Regions from separate parts of the Cellulosimicrobium sp. I38E genome, predicted to be linked through region 2. Evidence: riboswitches for the same ligand, from Rfam matches in the RefSeq annotation. Region 2 holds a riboswitch; the other holds the start of a gene.
What was found. Region 2 has a riboswitch for FMN ahead of pnuC (nicotinamide riboside transporter PnuC). Riboswitches for the same ligand answer to the same signal wherever they lie in the genome.
Positions count from the first base shown of each region.

Region 1: another riboswitch for FMN. It lies ahead of ribD (bifunctional diaminohydroxyphosphoribosylaminopyrimidine deaminase/5-amino-6-(5-phosphoribosylamino)uracil reductase RibD); the one in region 2 lies ahead of pnuC (nicotinamide riboside transporter PnuC).

Region 1 covers NZ_LUAZ01000044.1:1,460-11,085, reverse strand. Annotated here, with positions in the region: gene A0J59_RS14640 (CDP-alcohol phosphatidyltransferase family protein) at 1-483, opposite strand, end outside; gene A0J59_RS14635 (DEAD/DEAH box helicase) at 884-2,797, shown strand; gene A0J59_RS14630 (PH domain-containing protein) at 2,894-3,388, opposite strand; gene hisG (ATP phosphoribosyltransferase) at 3,451-4,305, opposite strand; gene A0J59_RS14620 (phosphoribosyl-ATP diphosphatase) at 4,415-4,678, opposite strand; gene ribH (6,7-dimethyl-8-ribityllumazine synthase) at 4,752-5,219, opposite strand; gene ribA (GTP cyclohydrolase II) at 5,216-6,643, opposite strand; gene A0J59_RS14605 (riboflavin synthase) at 6,640-7,263, opposite strand; gene ribD (bifunctional diaminohydroxyphosphoribosylaminopyrimidine deaminase/5-amino-6-(5-phosphoribosylamino)uracil reductase RibD) at 7,263-8,387, opposite strand; FMN riboswitch at 8,547-8,672, opposite strand; gene rpe (ribulose-phosphate 3-epimerase) at 8,888-9,556, opposite strand; gene A0J59_RS14590 (GNAT family N-acetyltransferase) at 9,609-9,626, shown strand, end outside.
Region 2 covers NZ_LUAZ01000061.1:19,371-28,996, forward strand. Annotated here, with positions in the region: gene A0J59_RS17280 (hypothetical protein) at 15-230, shown strand; gene A0J59_RS22455 (hypothetical protein) at 446-574, opposite strand; gene A0J59_RS17285 (acetyl-CoA C-acyltransferase) at 780-2,012, opposite strand; gene A0J59_RS17290 (acyl-CoA dehydrogenase family protein) at 2,129-3,379, opposite strand; gene A0J59_RS17295 (VOC family protein) at 3,576-3,923, shown strand; gene A0J59_RS17300 (hypothetical protein) at 3,933-4,604, shown strand; gene pnuC (nicotinamide riboside transporter PnuC) at 4,639-5,337, opposite strand; FMN riboswitch at 5,487-5,612, opposite strand; gene A0J59_RS17310 (TetR/AcrR family transcriptional regulator) at 5,714-6,475, opposite strand; gene A0J59_RS17315 (MOSC domain-containing protein) at 6,558-7,028, shown strand; gene A0J59_RS17320 (bifunctional 2-polyprenyl-6-hydroxyphenol methylase/3-demethylubiquinol 3-O-methyltransferase UbiG) at 7,010-8,200, opposite strand; gene A0J59_RS17325 (3' terminal RNA ribose 2'-O-methyltransferase Hen1) at 8,384-9,626, shown strand, end outside.

The sequences.
Region 1 (9,626 bases), on a different contig from region 2:
GCCCGTGACCGCGGCGACGTCGCCCAGCCACCCCGGCATCTCGGCCAGCAGCAGGAGCGGGAACGCGTACAGCAGCGCGAACGTCCCGGCCTTGCCCGCGAAGCTCACCGGGAGGGGCCCGTACCCGTGGCGTGCCAGCAGCGGCAGCAGCGCGGCGAGGAGCAGGTCGCGCCCGACGATGACCACGACGAGCCACAGCGGCACGACGTCGCGCCACGCGAGACCCAGGAGGGTGACGAGGATGAAGAGCCGGTCCGCGGCCGGGTCGAGCATCTGCCCGAGGCGGCTCACCTGGTCGAGGCGCCGCGCGAGGACTCCGTCGAGCCAGTCCGACGCCCCCGACACGGCGAGCACGACCAGCGCCCACACGTCGTCGCCGCGCACGATGAGGACCGCGAACACCGGCACGAGGAGCAGCCGCAGGAGGCTGATGACGTTCGGGACGGTCAGGACGCGGGAGCTGACCTGCTGCCCTGCTGACACACCCACCGCCCCGTGCTCACGTCGCGCCGTCGCGGCGACCTGCCGCGCGCGGACCATCCTACGTACCGGGCCCCCGCACCCGGACCCTCATTTCGCGGCGCGGCGCCCTCCCCAGGCGGAAATCACCCGTTTCGTCCGTCCCGACCGACCACGGGGACGGGGACGCGGTGAGGGACGTCACCGGGCCCGGCCCGCTCACCGACCGCACCCTCCGGTAGGATGGGCACACCTCTGGAGTTCGTCGCTCGTCCCGCGTGTGTCCGTGAGAGCGGCCGTCCCCCTCGATCATCCCTGATCGTCCCGGTGGCCGGCCTGGTGTGTTCGGGAGTGCGACCTGCGAGAACCGTCCTGGTGACCGCACGCCACTCCACACCCCGAAACGAACGGTCCTCACCCTTTCATGACTGCTGACGTCCTCGCGCCCTCGCACGCCCTCGACCAGTCCGCCGACGCCGCCACCGAGCGCGCGGACCGGACACGTCCCGAGCCGACCGTCCCCGCCGGGCCCGTGTTCGCCGACCTCGGCCTGCCCGCCCCCCTCGAGCGCGCCGTCGCCGACCTCGGCTTCGTCACCCCGTCCGCGATCCAGGCCGAGGCCATCCCGGCGCTCCTCTCCGGCCGCGACATCACCGGCGTCGCGCAGACCGGCACCGGCAAGACCGCCGCGTTCGGCCTCCCGCTGCTCGCCGCGATCGACCCCTCGCTGCGCCGCGTGCAGGCCGTCGTCCTGACCCCGACGCGCGAGCTCGCCATGCAGGTCGCCGACGCCGTCGAGTCGTTCGCGACCCACCTGCCCAAGGTCGACGTCGTCGCCGTGTACGGCGGGTCCCCCTACCAGCCGCAGCAGCGGGCGCTCGCGGCGGGTGCGCAGGTCGTCGTCGGCACCCCCGGGCGCGTCATCGACCACATCGAGCGCGGCACCCTCGTGCTCGACGACGTGCGCTTCCTCGTGCTCGACGAGGCCGACGAGATGCTGCGCATGGGCTTCGCGGAGGACGTCGACACGATCTTCTCCCGCGCGCCGCGCGAGCGTCAGGTCGCGCTGTTCTCCGCGACGATGCCCGCCCCGATCCGCCGCGTCGCGAACGAGCACCTCACCGACCCCGTCGAGATCGCCGTCGCCCGCCAGTCCTCCACGGTCACGAGCGTGCGCCAGACGTACGCCGTCGTGCCGTTCCGGCACAAGACCGGATCCCTCGTGCGCGTCCTCGCCACGTCCGACGCCGAGGCCGCGATCGTGTTCACCCGCACGCGCGGCGCCGCGGAGGAGGTCGGGTCCGCGCTCGTCGAGCGCGGCATCTCCGCCGCCACCATCTCGGGCGACGTCGCGCAGAAGGAGCGCGAGCGGATCGTGGAGCGCCTGCGCTCCGGCGCGCTCGACGTCCTCGTCGCGACCGACGTCGCCGCGCGCGGCCTCGACGTGGACCGCATCGGCCTCGTCGTGAACTTCGACCTCCCGGGCGAGCCCGAGGCGTACGTGCACCGCATCGGCCGTACGGGCCGCGCCGGGCGCACCGGCGAGGCCCTGAGCTTCGTCACCCCGCACGAGCGCGGTCGCCTGCGCGCCATCGAGCGCACCACCCGCACCCCGCTCGAGGAGATCGAGATCCCCTCCCCCGCGGACGTGTCCGCGCACAAGGTGCGGGCCCTGCTCGGCCAGGTCCCCGCCCGCCAGGAGGCCGGCCGCCTGTCCATGTACGCCGACATGGTGCGCACCTTCCTCGCCGAGCACGACGTCGACCCCGTCGACCTCGCCGCGGCCATGGCGGCGCTCGCGGTCGGCGACGACGGCCCCCGGGCCCGCGAGGAGCAGGAGCGGTTCGAGGCCGAGCGTGCCGCGGCCCGCGAGCAGGCGAAGGCGCGCCGCACCGAGCGCACGGGCGAGCGTCCGCGCGGCGAGCGTGCGTCGGGCCGTCGCGAGGGCGACGGCACGCGCGGCATCCGCCGCGACGCCGTCGGCACCCGCTACCGCCTGTCCGTGGGTCACAAGGACGGCGTGATGCCCGGCGGCATCGTCGGCGCGCTGACGAACGAGGCCGGCCTCGCCGGGTCGGACGTCGGCAAGATCGACATCTTCCCGTCCTTCTCCCTCGTGGACATCACCGCGCCGCTCGACGCGGAGACCATGGACCGCATCTCCCGCGCCCGGGTCGCCGGGAAGGCGCTGCGCATCCGCCTGGACGAGGGCGCGCCCGCGTCGCGCGGCCCGCGCGGCGGCCACGGCCCGTCCGGTCGCCGCGACGAGCGTCGCGACCGCTTCGACCGTGCCGACGACCGGGGCGAGCGCAAGCCCCGCCACCGCACCGCGTACTGACCGCCCCGGCGTCAGCCGCCGGCGACGCGAGCAGACGAACGGCCCCGGATCCGCTGGATCCGGGGCCGTTCGCGTACCGTCCTGTGCCGTCGCGCGTCAGGTGCGCGGTTCCTCGTGCGCCTCGCCGTGCGCCTGGACCAGCGCCGCGAGGCGCCGCGCCTCCGCGTCCCCGCGGGCGCCGTCGGCCCGCTGGATCCCCATGACGGCGAGCGTCGACCCGTCCGCGAGGTCCAGGCGCACCCACGCGTCGCCGGAGCCGAACCGGACCGACACGACCTGCGCCCACTCGAGCTCGCGCGTGTAGATGACGTTGCGCACCCGCAGGCCCGCGCGCGTCGGGACGGCGTGCACGCCCCCGAGGCGCCACAGCAACCACGCCGCGAACAGCGCGAACGCCGCCAGGGACAGCCGGTTCACCCACGACGTGCCGAGCGGGCCCGTCGCGGACAGCCCGACCACGACGCACCCGCCGACGACCACGACACCGGTCGCCCACGCCGACACCAGCCCGAACCGGGGCCGGAACGGCCGGTACGGGTCGTCCCGGCGCTCCCCCGGCAGGCCAGGATCTGGGAACGGGTCGGTGCTCATGCCGCCACCGTCTCACACCCGCACGACGCTCACCGGCGCCGCCCCCCGGGGTGCGAGCGGGGTCAGAGGCGGGACGCGTGGATCCGCGTCACGAGGATCGCGCGCGCCCCCACGTCGTACAGGGCGTCCATGACCTGGTTCGTCTGGTCGCGGCGCACCATCGCGCGCACCGCCGCCCAGTCGCGGTCGTGCAGCGGGGACACCGTCGGCGACTCCAGGCCCGGCGTGATCGCGACCGCGCGCTCCACGAGCGCGACGGGCACGTCGTAGTCCATGAGGACGTACTGGCGGGCCGTGAGCACGCCCTGAAGGCGTCGGCTCAGCACCTCCACCCCCGCCGGGACGTCCGCCTCCGCGACCGCGCGCGGACGGATCAGCACCGCCTCCGACACGAGGATCGGGTCGCCGAACACCTCCAGGCCCGCGCCCCGCAGCGTCGTCCCCGTCGAGACCACGTCCGCGACGACGTCCGCCACCCCGAGCTGCACCGCCGACTCCACCGCGCCGTCCAGGTGCACGACCGTGGCCTCCACGCCGTGCGAGCGCAGGTGCCCCTCGACCAGCACCTCGTACGACGTCGCGACGCGCAGCCCCTGCACCTGCTCCAGCGACGTCACCGTGCCCGCCGGGGCCGCGTACCGGAACGTCGACCCGCCGAAGCCGAGCTGCATGTGCTCCACCGCGTCCGCGCCCGAGTCCAGCAGCAGGTCCCGGCCCGTGATCCCCACGTCGACCGTGCCCGACCCCACGTACACCGCGATGTCGCGCGGACGCAGGAAGAAGAACTCGACGTCGTTGTCCGGGTCGGCCAGCACCAGCTCGCGCGAGTCACGACGCTGGCGGTACCCCGCCTCGCGCAGCATCTCGACGGCGGGCTCGGACAGGGACCCCTTGTTGGGGACGGCGATACGCAGCATGACAGGACCTTCGTTCAGGGGATCGGGCAAGGAGCGGGGAACAGCAGGGACGAGCGAGGGGCGAGCGGCGCTCGCGGCCGGGAGCGAGGACGCTCACCGGCACGGCCGCTCACAGATGCTCGTACACGTCCTGCAGGCTCAGACCCTTCGCCAGCATGAGGACCTGCAGGTGGTAGAGGAGCTGGGAGATCTCCTCCGCCGTCTTCACGTCGCCCTCGTACTCGGCGGCCATCCACACCTCGGCGGCCTCCTCGACCACCTTCTTCCCGATCGCGTGCACGCCGGCGTCCAGCTCCGCGACCGTGCCGGAACCGGCAGGTCGCGTCGTGGCCTTCTCGGACAGCTCCGCGAACAGGGACTCGAACGTCTTCACGCGCCCCAGGGTATCCGCCACCCGAGCGGGACCGGGGCGCGGTCCGCCCAGCGGGCACGCCCCGGCCGCCCCGTCACAGGTCGCGCAGCGCCACCACGGTCGCGACCGCCGCCTCCGCGGCCTCCGCGCCCTTGTCCTCGCGCGACCCCTCCAGGCCCGCCCGGTCCAGCGCCTGCTGCTCGTCGTCGCACGTCAGCACACCGAAGCCCACCGGCACGCCCGTCCGCACGCTCACGTCCGTCAGACCCGACGTCGCCGCCTGGCACACGTACTCGAAGTGCGGCGTCCCCCCACGGATCACCACCCCCAGCGCCACCACCGCGTCCGCGCCGTGCTCCACCGCCCGCGCGGCCGCGACCGGCAGCTCGAACGACCCCGGCACCCGCACCACGCTCACGTGCGACACGTTCGCCGCCGCCAACGCTCGGCGCGCCCCCGCCAGCAACCCGTCCATCACCTCCGTGTGCCAGCTCGCCGCGACCACCGTCACCCGCAGCCCCGACCCGTCCACGCTCACCGTCGGCGCACCTGCCCCGCTCATCCCTCGTCCTCCTTCGTCTCGACGCCCAGCCCCTCGCCGGGCTCCACCAGGCCGACCCCCTCCGGGACCGCCACCGTGTCCAGCAGATGACCCATCGCCACCTTCTTCGTCACCAGGTACGCCCGGTTGTGCTCCCCGTGACCCACCTCGATCCGCTCCGTCCCCACGACGTCGATGCCCGAGGCCACCAGGCCCGTCACCTTCGCCGGGTTGTTCGTCAGCAACCGCACCCGCGACAGCCCCAGGTCCGCCAGGATCGCCGCCGCCGCCCCGTACTCCCTGCGGTCCACGGGCCACCCCAGCTCCAGGTTCGCCTGCACCGTGTCCAGACCCGCGTCCTGGAGCTCGTACGCCCCGATCTTCGCCAGCAACCCGATGCCGCGCCCCTCGTGCCCCCGCAGGTACACCACCGCACCACCCTCCGCCGCGACCCGCTCCATCGCCGCCTGCAGCTGCGGACCGCAGTCGCACCGCAACGACCCGAACGCGTCACCCGTCAGGCACTCCGAGTGCACCCGCACCACCGGCACCACCTCCGGTCCGACGGCGCTCGCGGCCTCCGCACCGACCTCACCGCGGTCTGCCGAGCCGGCCGGGGCGACCGCAGGAACGAGAGCGACGTGCTCCGCCCCCGTGCGCAGGTCCCGGTACCCCACCACCCGGAACCGGCCGTGCGCCGTCGGGAGCTCCGCCGAGGCGGTGCGGTGCACCCGCCGCGCCAACGCCTCCCGATCCGGCACCTCCGCGGCCACCGCAGGCGCCGGGTCGTGCACCCGCCGCCACGCCACCAGGTCCGCGATCGTGATCAGCACCAGCCCGTCACGCTCCGCCAGGGCCGCCGCGTCCCCCAGACGCATCATCGTCCCGTCGTCGTGCACCAGCTCCGCGATCCCACCGACCTCGCCCATCCCCGCCAGGCGCACCAGGTCCACCGCCGCCTCCGTGTGCCCCGCACGGTGCAGCACACCCCCCGGCACCGCCCGCAACGGCAGCACGTGCCCCGGCCGGATCAGGTCCACCGGACCCGACGCCGGGTCCGCCAGCACCCGCAACGTCCGCGCCCGGTCCTCCGCCGAGATCCCCGTCGTCACCCCCGTCGCCGCGTCCACCGTCACCGTGTACGCCGTGCGCCGCGGGTCCTGGCTGTGCGGCACCATCAACGGCAGCTCCAGCGCGTCCGCCCGCGACGCCGGCATCGGCGCGCACAGGTACCCCGACGAGTGCCGGATCGTCCACGCCACCCACTCCGCCGACACCCCCCGCGCCGCGAACACCACGTCCGCCTCGTTCTCCCGGTCCGGCGAGTCCGCCACCAGCACTGGTCGACCCGCCCGGATCTCCGCCAGCGCCTCCTCGACCGACCCCAGGCGCACACCCCCCGTCCCCTCCGGCACGGCGGCGCTCGCGGACCCCGCGCCCGTCACGACGCGCTCCCGGGGACCACGCCAGACACCAGCAGGCGTTCCACGTACTTCGCGAGCACGTCCACCTCGAGGTTCACCCGGTCGCCCGGCACCAGCGCACCGAGGATCGTCGCCTCGAGCGTCGTCGGGATGAGCGAGACGCCGAACGTCTCGTCGCCCACGTGCGTCACCGTGAGCGACACCCCGCTCACCGCGATCGAGCCCTTCTCCGCCACGTACCGCGTCAGGCCCGCAGGCGCCGAGAACACCAGGTCGTCCCAGCGCTCCCCCGGGTCGCGGCTCACGAGCGTCCCGACACCGTCCACGTGCCCCTGCACCACGTGCCCGCCCAGGCGCGCGTCCGCCCGGACGGCCCGCTCCAGGTTCACCGGCGACCCCGCCACGAGGTCGCCCAGAGCCGTACGACGCAACGACTCCGGCATCACGTCCGCCGTGAACGACCCGTCACCTCCGAGGCTCGCGACCGTCAGGCACACACCGTTCACGGCGATCGAGTCGCCCAGCGCCGCGTCCGAGGTGGCGAGCGGCCCCTCGACCGTGAGCACCGCGTCCTCCCCCTCGCCGCCCGGGAACCCGATGTCCCGGACCTTCCCGATCTCCTCCACGATCCCCGTGAACATCAGCCGTCCCGTCCTTCCGTGCTCTTCCTGGACACCACCAGCGCGTCGTCCCCGACGCGCCTCACCTCGACCGTGCGGAACCGGTGCGCGTCGGCGATCGTCGCCACGCCCAGCCCGTCCACGGCCCGCCGACCGCTCCCCAGCAGCACCGGGGCCACGTACGCGTGCAGCTCGTCGACCGCGCCCGCCGCGAGGAACGCCGTCGCGAGCGACGGACCCCCCTCCACGAGCACGTGCCTCACCTCACGGTCCCCGAGCCGGGCCAGCACCTCACCGACGTCGCGCGTCAGCAGGTGCACCAGCTCGCCACCCTCGCCGCGCACCCGCGCCGACGGGGGGATCCCGCGCAGCCCGACGACGACCCGCAGCGGCTGGTGCGCCGCGAGACGCCCGGCGCTCGCGGCATCCGTCGCGTGCACCCGTGCCGTGAGCTCCGGGTCGTCGGTCAGGAGGGTGCCCGTGCCGACGAGGATCGCGTCGACCTCGGCCCGAACCCGGTGCGCGTGCTCGCGTGCCGCCGGTCCGGTGATCCAGCGGCTCGTCCCGTCCTCGGCGGCGACGTAGCCGTCGAGCGTCGTCGCGGTCTTGAGCGTCACGTACGGCGTGCCCCGGCGCACGGACGTGAGCCACACCCGGAGGAGCTCCTCGCCCTCCGCGGCGCGCAGACCCCGCACGACCCGCACCCCGGCCGCGCTCAGGCGGTGGGCGCCGCCCGTCGCCACGGGGTTGGGGTCGGCGACGGCGTGCACGACCTCGGCGACGCCCGCGGCGACGAGCGCGTCGGCGCACGGCCCGGTGCGGCCCGTGTGGGCGCACGGCTCGAGCGTGACGACGGCGGTCGCGCCGGCGACGTCGACGCCGCGCTGCCGGGCGTCGGCGAGGGCCGCGGCTTCGGCGTGCAGCGTGCCCGCACCACGGTGGTATCCCTCGGCGAGCACGGGCCGCGGGTGCGGGTCCAGAGATTCCGGAGAGGCGCCGTAGGCCACCGGCCGACCGCCTGGGGCGGGGCCCAGGAGCACGCAGCCGACCCGAGGGTTGGGCCCGTGCGCGGGCCCGCGAGCCGCGAGCACGAGCGCGCGCGCCATCGCGGCGTCGATCGTCAGGGTGCGGGGGCGCTCGCCCATCGTCCTCCTCCCGGGCACGAGCGCTCCGGGGTGAGGGCGGGCGGCGGGGTCAGGCCTGGACCGGCCCGACGGCGTCGCTCACCACGGCGAGGCCGTCGCCGTCACGAACGGGTGCGCCGACGGGTCGCCGGAGCACCACGCTCTGGGCGTGGCCGCGCCGCACGTGCTTCCTCCCATCCGGACTGTCACCGTCGGTCCTGGAGTTCCACCAGGTCAACCGCGCGTGGGCGCGGGTCGCGGACTGTCACCGCCGGCTCGGAATTGCACCGACCCCGGAGCACGTTCGTGCGTACTGCTGCTTTCAACCGAGCATGCTACTCGCGCATTCCTCGGCACCGACACGTCCGCCCGTCGAGCGAACGTGAACCGGGCCACCCCGCTCCTCCGTGCCGGTTGGTGAGGTGTCTCGGTTCGGCGGGGTGGTTATGGCCGCTTGGCACACTATTTTTATCGGTACGAGAGAAGGAGCCCTCCGCTCGGGCTCCTTCTCGGGTCGGCCGTCAGTGCGCGTGCGCCGAGGCCTCCGCCAGCTCGCGCAGCGCCTGGATCTCGCCCGGCACGCTCTCCGCCCCGTACACCGCCGACCCCGCGACGAAGACGTTCGCCCCCGCGTCGGCCGCCCGCTCGATCGTCGAGCGCGACACTCCCCCGTCGACCTGGATCCACACGTCCAGACCCGACTCGCTCACGGCCTCGCGGGCCCGTCGGATCTTGGGGAGCGTCCCGTCGATGAACGACTGCCCGCCGAAGCCCGGCTCGACCGTCATGACGAGGATCATGTCGACCTCCGCCAGAAGGTCCAGGAAGGGCTCCACAGGCGTCGCAGGGCGCAGCGCGAGGCCCGCGCGGGCCCCCAGGCGCCGGAGCTCGCGAGCGAGCCGTACAGGGGCAGCAGCGGCCTCGGCGTGGAACGTCACGGACGCCGCCCCGGCCTCCGCGTACGCCGGCGCCCAGCGGTCCGGGTCCTCGATCATGAGGTGCGCGTCGATCGGGACCGGTGACACCTGCGCCAGACGCTCGAAGACGGGAAGCCCGATCGTGAGGTTCGGCACGAAGTGGTTGTCCATCACGTCGACGTGCGCGTAGTCCGCGGTCGAGATGGCGTTCAGGTCGCGCTCGAGGTTCGCGAAGTCGGCGGACAGGATGCTCGGTGCGATGAGGGCTGCCATGGCCCCAGCCTAGGGCGCGTCCGCCCCGCAGCCGTGCCCGTAGGCTCGTCCGGTGAGCACCCTCCCCTCC
Region 2 (9,626 bases):
GCGATGGACTCCGCATGAGTGTCATCGAGAAGTGGGTCGGCGTGACGTGCCCGGACTGCGGTGCGCCTGCGCGCGCCCGCGTCCTGCACATCATCGCGTGGGGTGCGATCCCGGGTTCCGCGGTCCCGCACCACGTCAGCATCGTGTGCGAGCACCTGTGCCGGGTCACCGGCATCGCCGCGAGGGAGACCGTGTGCCTCTGCCCGCACTGCCGGGCTTTCATGGGGTGACGTCCGTGCGCGGGAGACCGCGCAGCTTCGCGACGGCCGACGTCGAGACACTGGACCGGCTGCAGCCGGTCCAGCGCCTCAGCGGGCTCACGTCTGAGCCCCGGCAAGGGACCCGAAGCCTCTTCTCAACGACGAGACCGTCACCACGACGATCCTTGCACGGCCCGCCGCCCCACACCGCGCTGGGCTCCGGTGCCCGCCGGCGGGCCTGACCGTCAGCCGAGCAGGTACGGCGCCGCGGCGAACCCGGCGGCAAGGCCGACGAGCGCGACGGCGACGGCGGACAGGTGCGAGTGGCGCGCGCGGCTCGCGGTGCGGCGGGCTGCCTCGGTCACGGTGGTCATGACGGTCCTCTCGTCGGGGGCGGTTCCAGGGAGAGAGACCGCGCCCGACGCGATCCATGACGCGGTTTCGGCCGACCTCGGCGCGATCTGCGTCACACCGCGGCGACCGAAGCGCGCCAACCCTGGTGCAGCATCGTGCACCAGGGTCGGATCGTTCGCGCGGGCAAGCGCGTGCGGCGGGGTCGCGCTGCGCCCGACGAGGGCGTCAGGCGCGCAGGATCAGCGCGTCGCCCTGCCCGCCGCCGCCGCACAGCGCCGCCGCGCCGACGCCGCCGCCACGGCGCTTCAGCGCGAGCGCGAGGTGCAGCGCCAGGCGGGCGCCCGACGCGCCGACGGGGTGGCCGAGCGCGATGGCGCCGCCGTCGGTGTTCACGACGTCCGCGTCGATGCCGAGGTCCGCGACCGACTGCAGCGCGACGGCGGCGAACGCCTCGTTGATCTCCACGAGGTCGAGGTCCGCGGCGGCGATCCCCTCGCGCTTCACGGCGGCCTCGATGGCCCGCGCAGGCTGGGAGTGGAGCGAGTTGTCGGGTCCCGCGACCTGGCCCGCCGCACCGATCTCGGCGAGCCACTGCAGGCCGTTGCGCTTCGCGAAGGCACGGCTCGCGACGACGACCGCCGCGGCGCCGTCGGACAGCGGCGAGCTCGACCCGGCGGTGATGGTCCCGTCCTTCACGAAGGCGGGGCGCAGGCGCTCGAGCGCTTCGAGCGTCGTGTCGGCGCGCACGCCCTCGTCGTGCTCGACGACGACCGGCTCGCCGCGCCGCTGCGGCACCTCGACGGGCGCGATCTCCTCGGCGAGCCGCCCGGCGTCGCGCGCCGCGGCGGCGCGCTGGTGCGAGCGCAGCGCGAACGCGTCCTGCTCGGGGCGGCCGATACCGCGCGTCGGGCAGCCGCGGTCGGTGAGCTCGCCCATGACCTCGCCGCTGAACGGGTCGTTGAGGCCGTCGTGCGTGAGCGAGTCCGCCATCGTCACGTCGCCGAACGCGAACCCGGCGCGCGACCCGACCACCAGGTGCGGCGCGTTCGTCATGGACTCCTGCCCGCCCGCGACGACGACGCTCGCCTCGCCGGTGCGTACCAGCCGGGCCGCGTCGATGATCGCCGTGAGCCCGGAGAGGCAGAGCTTGTTGATCGTCACGGTGGGCACGTCCCAGCCGAGGCCCGCGAGGATCGCGGCCTGGCGTGCGGGGCCCTGCTTGGCGCCCGCCTGCACGACCTGCCCGACGATCACCGTGTCGACCTGCTCGGGCGCGACGCCCGACGCCGCGAGCGCGCCGCGGATCGCGTGCGCGCCGAGCTCGGCGGCCGAGAGCGAGGCCAGGCCCCCGCGGAAGCGCGCGAACGGGGTGCGCGCGCCGTGCAGGAGGACCGGGGTGACCTCGTCCTCGCGGGTGACGGCGGCGGCGTCGGGCAGGGGGGTGGCGTCGGTGCTCATGGGGCTCCGTCCGGGGAGAAGGCGGGAGGGCAGGGGCGGAAAGGGGAAGCCCCGGCGCCGCGAGGAGGGGCGAGCGGCGCCGGGGAGCAGGGGGAGGGTGTGCGCCCTCGGGACCGTCAGACGAACGCGGAGACGCCCGTGATGTCGCGCCCGACGATGAGCGCCTGGACGGACTCGGTGCCCTCGTACGTGTGCAGGGCCTCGACGTCCGCGAAGTGCCGCGCGACGCGGTTCTGGAGCAGGATCCCGTTGCCGCCGAGCAGGTCGCGCGCGCTCGCGGCGACCTCGCGGGCGCCGCGCGTGCACGTGTACTTGGCGAGCGACGCCTGCGGCCCGGTGAGCGTCCCGGCCTCGTCGAGCCGCGTCATCTGCGCGACGAGGAGCTGGAGCTGCGTGATCGTCGAGAGCATCTTGGTGAGGCGCTCCTGCACCATCTGGTTCGCGGCGAGCGGGCGGCCGAACTGGACGCGCTGCTTCGCGTACGCGACCGCGGCCTCGTAGCAGGCCACCGCGTGCCCGACGGCGGCCCACGCCACCCCGAGGCGCGTCGCGAAGAGCACGCGCGAGGTGTCCTTGAACGACCGCGCGCCGGGCAGCGCGTTCTCGGCCGGGACGAACACGTCGTCGAGCACGACGTGCGCCTGCCAGATCGCGCGCAGCGACACCTTGCCGGTGATGGTCGTGCCCGTGTAGCCCGGGGTGTCCTGCGGCACGACGAACCCGTGCACCTGGTTGTCACCGTCCGCCGATTCGCTGCCGACCAGCCGCGCCCACACGACCGTGATGTGTCCCGACGACCCGTTGCCGATCCACTTCTTCTCGCCGTTGAGCACGTAGCCCTCGACGCCGTCGCGCGTCTCCTTGCGCGCCGTCGTCTCGAGCGAGACGGAGTCCGAGCCGTGGGTGGGCTCGGTGAGCGCGAACGCGCCGAGGATCTCCCCGCGCGCCATGGGCTCGGCGTACTTCGCTCGCTGCTCGTCGGAGCCGAGCATCTGGATGCTGCGCAGCGCGAGGCCCCCCTGGACGCCGCAGATCGTCGCGACGGAGCCGTCGCCGCGCGACATCTCCATCGCGGCGAGGCCCGCGCCGAGCAGGCTCACGCGCGGGCGGCCCTCGACGTCGACGCCGTCACGCAGCAGGTCGAGCTCGCCCATGCGCTTGACGAGGTCGAAGGGGACCTCGGCGCGCTCCCAGTAGTCGTCGATGACCGGGAGCACCTCGTCCTGGACGAACTGCCGGACGCGCTGCTGGTGGGCGCGGTCCTCCTCGGTCGCGTCGGCGAACGCGCCGGCGTAGTCGAGGTCGAGCGGGGTCGCGAGGTCGTAGGTGGGCTCGGTGACTCCGGGCATGATCGGGGTGGTGGGCATCGGTGCTCCCCTGGGAGGGCGGCTGCGGTCGGTCGTGCGCGACCGGCTCCGGCGCGGGGTTCCCGGGTGCGGGCCCGGCGTCGGCGGCGGTCTCTCCCATAGTGCAGCGATACCGGGTATCAGTCAATCTGAGACGGCGTATCGCGCCGTTCGGCGACGCCGTGCGGCCCCGCGGCCCCCGTCCTACCGTCGAGAGATGGACCTCGACCTGTTCGTGACGATGCACGTGCGCGACCACGACCCCGCGCGCGACTGGTACGTCCGCCTGCTCGGGGCGGAGCCGGCGTTCGTCGCGACGCCCACCGAGTCCGTGTGGGAGCTCGCCGAGCGCCGGTGGCTCGTCGTCGAGCAGGCGCCCGAGCACGCCGGCCACGGCGTGGTCACGGTGTTCCGCGACGACGTCGACGCCTTCCTCGCGGCGGCGTCGGACCGGGGGGTCGAGCCGGACCGTCGGGAGACGTACGACGGCGGGGTCGTGAAGACCGTGTTCCGGGACCCCGACGGCAACGAGATCGGGCTCAGCGGCGCGCTCCCGTCGTCGTAGGGTGCGCGCGTGACGACGACGGCCGGCCGGGTGACCTGGGACGACGACGCCTCCGCGGGTGCGTGGATCGCGCCGCGCCTCGGGGAGTTCGGCCCGCGCGTCGACGGCACGGTCCCGCGCGGGTACGCGGCGTACGCGTGCGTCCCGCACCCGGGCTGGGACGACGACGTCACGCTCGCGACGCGGACCGACGCCCTGGCCGCGGCGCTCGCACCCTTCACGGGCGACCAGGCGGTGCACCTCGCCCTGTGGACGGGCCACGCGTTCCTCTACGACCACGGCACGGACCCGCGCGCGAGCTCGGGCGTCGCGCCGCTCGTCGGGTGGCCCGAGGACGAGCCGCGGCCGACCCCCGAGGAGATCGAGCGCGCGGTCGCCGAGGCGTGGGAGCACCTCGCGCCGACGCTCGTCGAGCGCCCGGCCGCCCCGATGCTCCTGCTCCCGCACCGTGAGTACCACCTGTGGACGGGGACGCTCGCCGACGCCGGCGCGTTCCGCGACCACGAGCAGCCGCCCAACCTGTGGTGGCCGGAGGACCGCTCGTGGTTCGTCGGGGCGGAGATCGACGCCGCCGCGACCTACGTGGGCGGGAGCGAGGTGCTCGTCGAAGCGCTGTGCGCGGACCCGACGCTGCGCGCGAGCCGGGTGGCGCCGTCGGACCCGATGCTGTTCGAGGACTGACCCGCGACCCCTGTCCGGGCCGCGGACCCGCGGGTCAGGCGGGCGCGCCCGCCGCCTCGGCCTCGGCCGTCGCGCGGCGGTTGACGCGCCACCACACGAAGAACCCGACGAGCGTGAACGCGCCGTAGAACACGTACATGAACGCGGACGCGTAGAAGCCGGCCGAGATCAGCAGCGGCACGCCCACGACGTCCACCGCGACCCAGATGAGCCAGAACTCGACCCAGCCCTTGGCCATGCCGTACGTCGCGAGCAGCGAGCCCATGAAGATCCACGCGTCGGCCCAGACGGGCTCGTACGACTCGAGCGCGCGGAACACGGGGGTGAGCAGCGCCGTCCCGCCGACGAGCGCGACGACGAGGAACGCACGCTGGCGCCACGACGCCCAGCGCGGCACGACGGCGACACCGTGGCTGTCCGCGTCGGCGTCGCCGAGCCGGGCCTGGGTCTTGCGCCACTGCACCCAGCCGTAGACCGACACGACGACGAACATCACCTGGCGGCCCGCCTGGCCCAGCAGGTTGACGGGGTTGGGCGTCGCGAAGACCGCGCCGAGGAACACCGTGAGCAGCAGCAGGTTGCCGACGATGCCCACCGGCCACGCCCACACCTTGCGCCGCATGCCGCCCAGCGCCGACGCCAGGCCGAACCCGTTGCCCACGATCTCGCGCCACAGCAGGTGCTGGTCGCCGATCGTCAGCTGCGCGTCGAACAGCGCGTGGATCAGGTCCATCGGATGTCCTCGTCCTCCCGGGCACGTCGGCTCCGGGGTGAGGGCGGGCGGCGGGGCCGGGCCACGAGGGCCCGACGGCGTCGCTCACCACGGCGGGGCCGTGCCTCGTCGCGCGGGCTCGTCAGAGCCCGGCCGAGGACGGCCGCGCCGCACGTGCTTCCTCCCATCCGGACTGTCACCGTCGGTCCTGGAGTTCCACCAGGTCAACCGCGCGTGGGCGCGGGTCGCGGACTGTCACCGCCGGCTCGGAATTGCACCGACCCCGGAGCACGTTCGTGCGTACTGCGTTCTGCAACCGCCGATGCTACTCGGGCATTCCCCGCGCGCGACGAGGTCGCGCGGCCGTCCCACGGGCTGGGACGGGTGGCGTACGGGCTCAGGCGAGCGCGTCGCGGACCGCTCGTGCGACGTCGTCCGCGACGCCCTGCGCGTCCGCCCCCGCGTCGACCACGGTGACGACGACGCGGCGGCCGGGCAGGCCGTCCCCGGGGTCGCGGCGCTGGGCGGTGGCGGCGTCGGGTGCGGCGTACCGGCCGACGGCGGCGCGGCGCAGGTCCGCGAACGCCTCCTCGAGCTGGGGACGCAGGTCCTGGTCGGGGGAGCGCAGCCACCGGCGCAGGAGCGCGTTGTGCACGGCGACGACCGACGCGGCGAACGCGATGGACGCGGTGGAGCGGCGCTCGTCCGGCGGGAGCGCGTCGCGCAGGTACGCGGTGAAGGCGCGTTCGTAGCGGTGGGTCGTGACGAGCTCGCGGTCGCGCAGCGCCGGCACCTGCTGGAGGAGCTGCCAGCGGGCCAGGGACGTCTCGCGCTGCCCCACGTGGTGGTCGAACACGAGCCGCGCCGCGCGGCAGACCTCGACGTACGGGTCGACGGCGGGGTCCGGCGTGAGCCGACCCTCGGCGTCGGGCACGGGTCGCGTCGCGGCGAGCATGACGACGACCTCGTCGAGCAGGAGCTCGTGGTCTGCGAAGACCACGTCCTCCTTGGACCCGTAGCGACGGAAGAAGGTGGCGCGGCTGACCTGGGCGGCGTCGGCGATCTCCTCGACGGTCGTCTGCTCGTAGCCCTTGCGGGTGAAGAGCTCGATCGCTGCGTCGACGGCCTGGGCATGGGTGCGGCTGCGGACGTCGGTCATGCACCGGACGGTACACCGGTACCCGCCGCTCGCCCGGTCCGGGTGGTGGTCGTGCGGCCCGGCCAGGTGCGAGGCTGGGAGCATGCCCGACCAGCCCCGCGTGCACACGATCCACGTCGCCAAGGCCCGGCGGCTGCCGACCCGCGTCGTCGAGCAGGTGGAGGCCGAGGAGGGCAAGGGCCTCGTCGGCGACCGGTACCACGGCTCCAAGCACCGGCACGTGACGATCCAGACGCTGACCGACCTCGCGGACGCGTCCGCGGACCTCGGGCAGGAGATCGACCCCGGACTCACGCGTCGCAACGTCACGCTCACCCACGGCGACCTGCCGACGAAGCCGGGCACGTTCCTGCGGATCGGGGACGTCGAGCTCCAGGTGCTCCGGATCGCCGCGCCGTGCCGGCTGCTCGACGACTGGATCGCGCCCGGGGCGATGCGCGCGATGCACGCCCGGGGCGGGGTGGTCTGCCGCCTGCTGTCCTCGGGCACGATCCGCGCGGGCGACGTGGTCGTGTGGGACGACCCGACCGACGCTCAGGGCACGAGCCGGTAGAACCGGAAGAACGAGAAGTCGTCCACGGGCAGCACCTCGACGTCCGCGAACCCGGCCTCGCGCGCGTAGCGGCGCAGCGTCGCGGGGCGCATGACGGTCCCGGTCCCGACGGACGGCGGCGACGACAGCCCGTCGGGCAGGCACACGAAGAGGCTGTACCCGTACATGACCCGGTCGACGTCGTCGGCAGGCGCGGTGAACTCCTCGCCGACGGCCTCGTCCATGACCACGACGACGCCGTCGGGCCGGACCGCGCGGCGCACGGCGTCGAGCACCGCCGCAGGTCGCGGCATGTCGTGCACGCACTCGAACGCGAAGGCCGCGTCGAACGGCAGCCCGGCGGGCTCGACGAGGCCGAGTTCGGCCGCGTCCGCGAGATGGAACGTCACGCGGTCCGCGAGCCCTGCCTCCTCGGCCGCGGCGCGGGCCGCCGCGACCGACGGCCCGTCCACGTCGACGCCGTGGAGCACCGCGTCCGGGTAGGCGCGTGCGAGGGCGAGCGTCGACCACCCGAACCCGCACCCGACGTCGACCACCCGGGCCCCCGGCCGGCTCAGCACGTCGTGGACCGCGGGGACCTGCGCGAGAGTCGGCGCGAGCCGGCGCTCGAACCACGGCCGGTTGACCTCCGCCTGGGCCTCGCGCGCGTCGTCGCCGAGCTGGTCCCACGACACGCCGCCGCCCGTGCGGTACGCGTCGAGCAGGTGCGGGAGCTGCGGGCCGATCGCGCCGACGAAGCGTGCGAGCGGGGCCACGTACGCGAGCGAGGCCGTGTCGGTGAGCACCTCCGCGTGCGCGGCAGGCAGGGCGTAGAGGCGCTCCCGGGCTGCCGCGCCCGGGTCGGCGGCGAGCGCAGGACCGGCGCCCGGGTCCTCGGCGGCGAGGATCCCGCTGGCCGCCTGCTGCTCCAGCCACTCGCGCGCGTAGCGCTCGTGGGTGCCGGTGCGCTCGGCGAGCCCGGTCGAGGTGAGAGGCCCGGCGTCGACGAGCGCGCGGTACCACCCGAGCCGGTCGCCGACGTGGACCGCGAGGACGTCGATCGCGCCGAGCGTCGCGGCGAACAGGCGCTCGGCGAACGCGTCGGCGTCCGACGTCGTGCCCGACGGCGCCGGGTCGTTCCCCGCGCGGTCGTCCCCCGGGCCTGAGGGACCGTTCTCGGCTGTGGCGACCATGCGCGGCCTCCGGCTGGACGTTGGCCGGGCGCGTGCCGTGGGCAGCGGCGCCCGTGGTTCGACGGTAGACCTCCGGAGCGTCCGCGTCGATGGGTGGAGCGGCTGAAACGTGGGCCGTCCACAGTCGCTCGTCCGTCCACAATCCCGGTGCCCCGCCCGGCGCCGGATGGCACCATGGCGGCCATGCTCGTGACCCTCGCCGCGACGGCGTCCCCAGGGACGCTCGACGACGCCACCGACCTCGGGTTCCTCCTGCACAAGCACCCGGACCGCGCCCAGGTGTTCGACCTGCCCGTGGGCCGCGCGCACGTGTTCTACCCCGAGGCGACGGCGGAGCGGTGCGAGGTCGCGCTGCTGCTCGAGGTCGACCCGGTGGGGATCGTGCGGAACAAGCGCTTCGGCGGAGGGGACGCCTTCGCGCTCGCGCAGTACGTCAACGACCGCCCGTACGCGGCGTCGTCGATGGTCGCCGTCGCGCTGGGCAAGGTGTTCGCGACGGCGATGGCGGGCCGGTGCGACGCCCGGCCGGACCTCCCCGACGTCGCGCTCCCGCTCGACGTGCACGTCCCGTCGCTGCCCTGCCGGGGAGGCGTCGACCTGGCGCGCCGGCTCTTCGAGCCGCTGGGCTGGCACGTGACGGCGGCCGCGGAGCCGCTCGACCCGACCGTCCCCGCGTGGGGCGCCTCGCGGTACGTCGACCTGCGCCTGCGCGGCTCGCGCCGGCTCGCCGACGCGCTCGCCCAGCTCTACGTGCTGCTGCCCGTGCTCGACGACGCGAAGCACTACTGGGTCTCGACGGACGAGGTGGACAAGCTCGTGCGCGCGGGCGGGGGCTGGCTCGCCGACCACCCCGAGCGCGCGCAGATCCTGCGCCGCTACCTCGCGCACCAGCGCCGCTACGTCGAGGACGCGACGGCGCGCCTCGCCGCGCTCGACGGCGCCGCGCCCGCGGAGGAGCACGTCGTGCCCGACGGCGGGGTCTCGCCCGACGGCGCGGCGTCGCCCGAGGCGGACGCGCCGGAGCCGCCGCTCGCCCGGCAGCGCGCGGACGCGGTGCTCGGGGTGCTGCACGAGGTCGGCGCGCGGACGGTCGTCGACCTCGGCTGCGGGGAGGGCGCGCTCCTGCGCCGCCTCGCCGCCGACCGGTCGTTCACGCGCGTCCTCGGCACCGACGTCTCGGCGCGCGAGCTCGAGCGCGCGGCCGCACGTCTGCGCCTGCACGACGCGAGCGACGCCGAGCGCGAGCGCGTGTGCTTGCTCCAGTCGTCCCTCACGTACACCGACGACCGGGTCACGGGGTTCGACGCCGCGGTGCTCATGGAGGTCGTCGAGCACGTCGACCCGTCGCGCCTCGACGCCCTGGCGCAGGCGGTGCTGGGGCACGCGCGACCACGCGTCGTCGTCGTCACGACGCCCAACGCGGAGT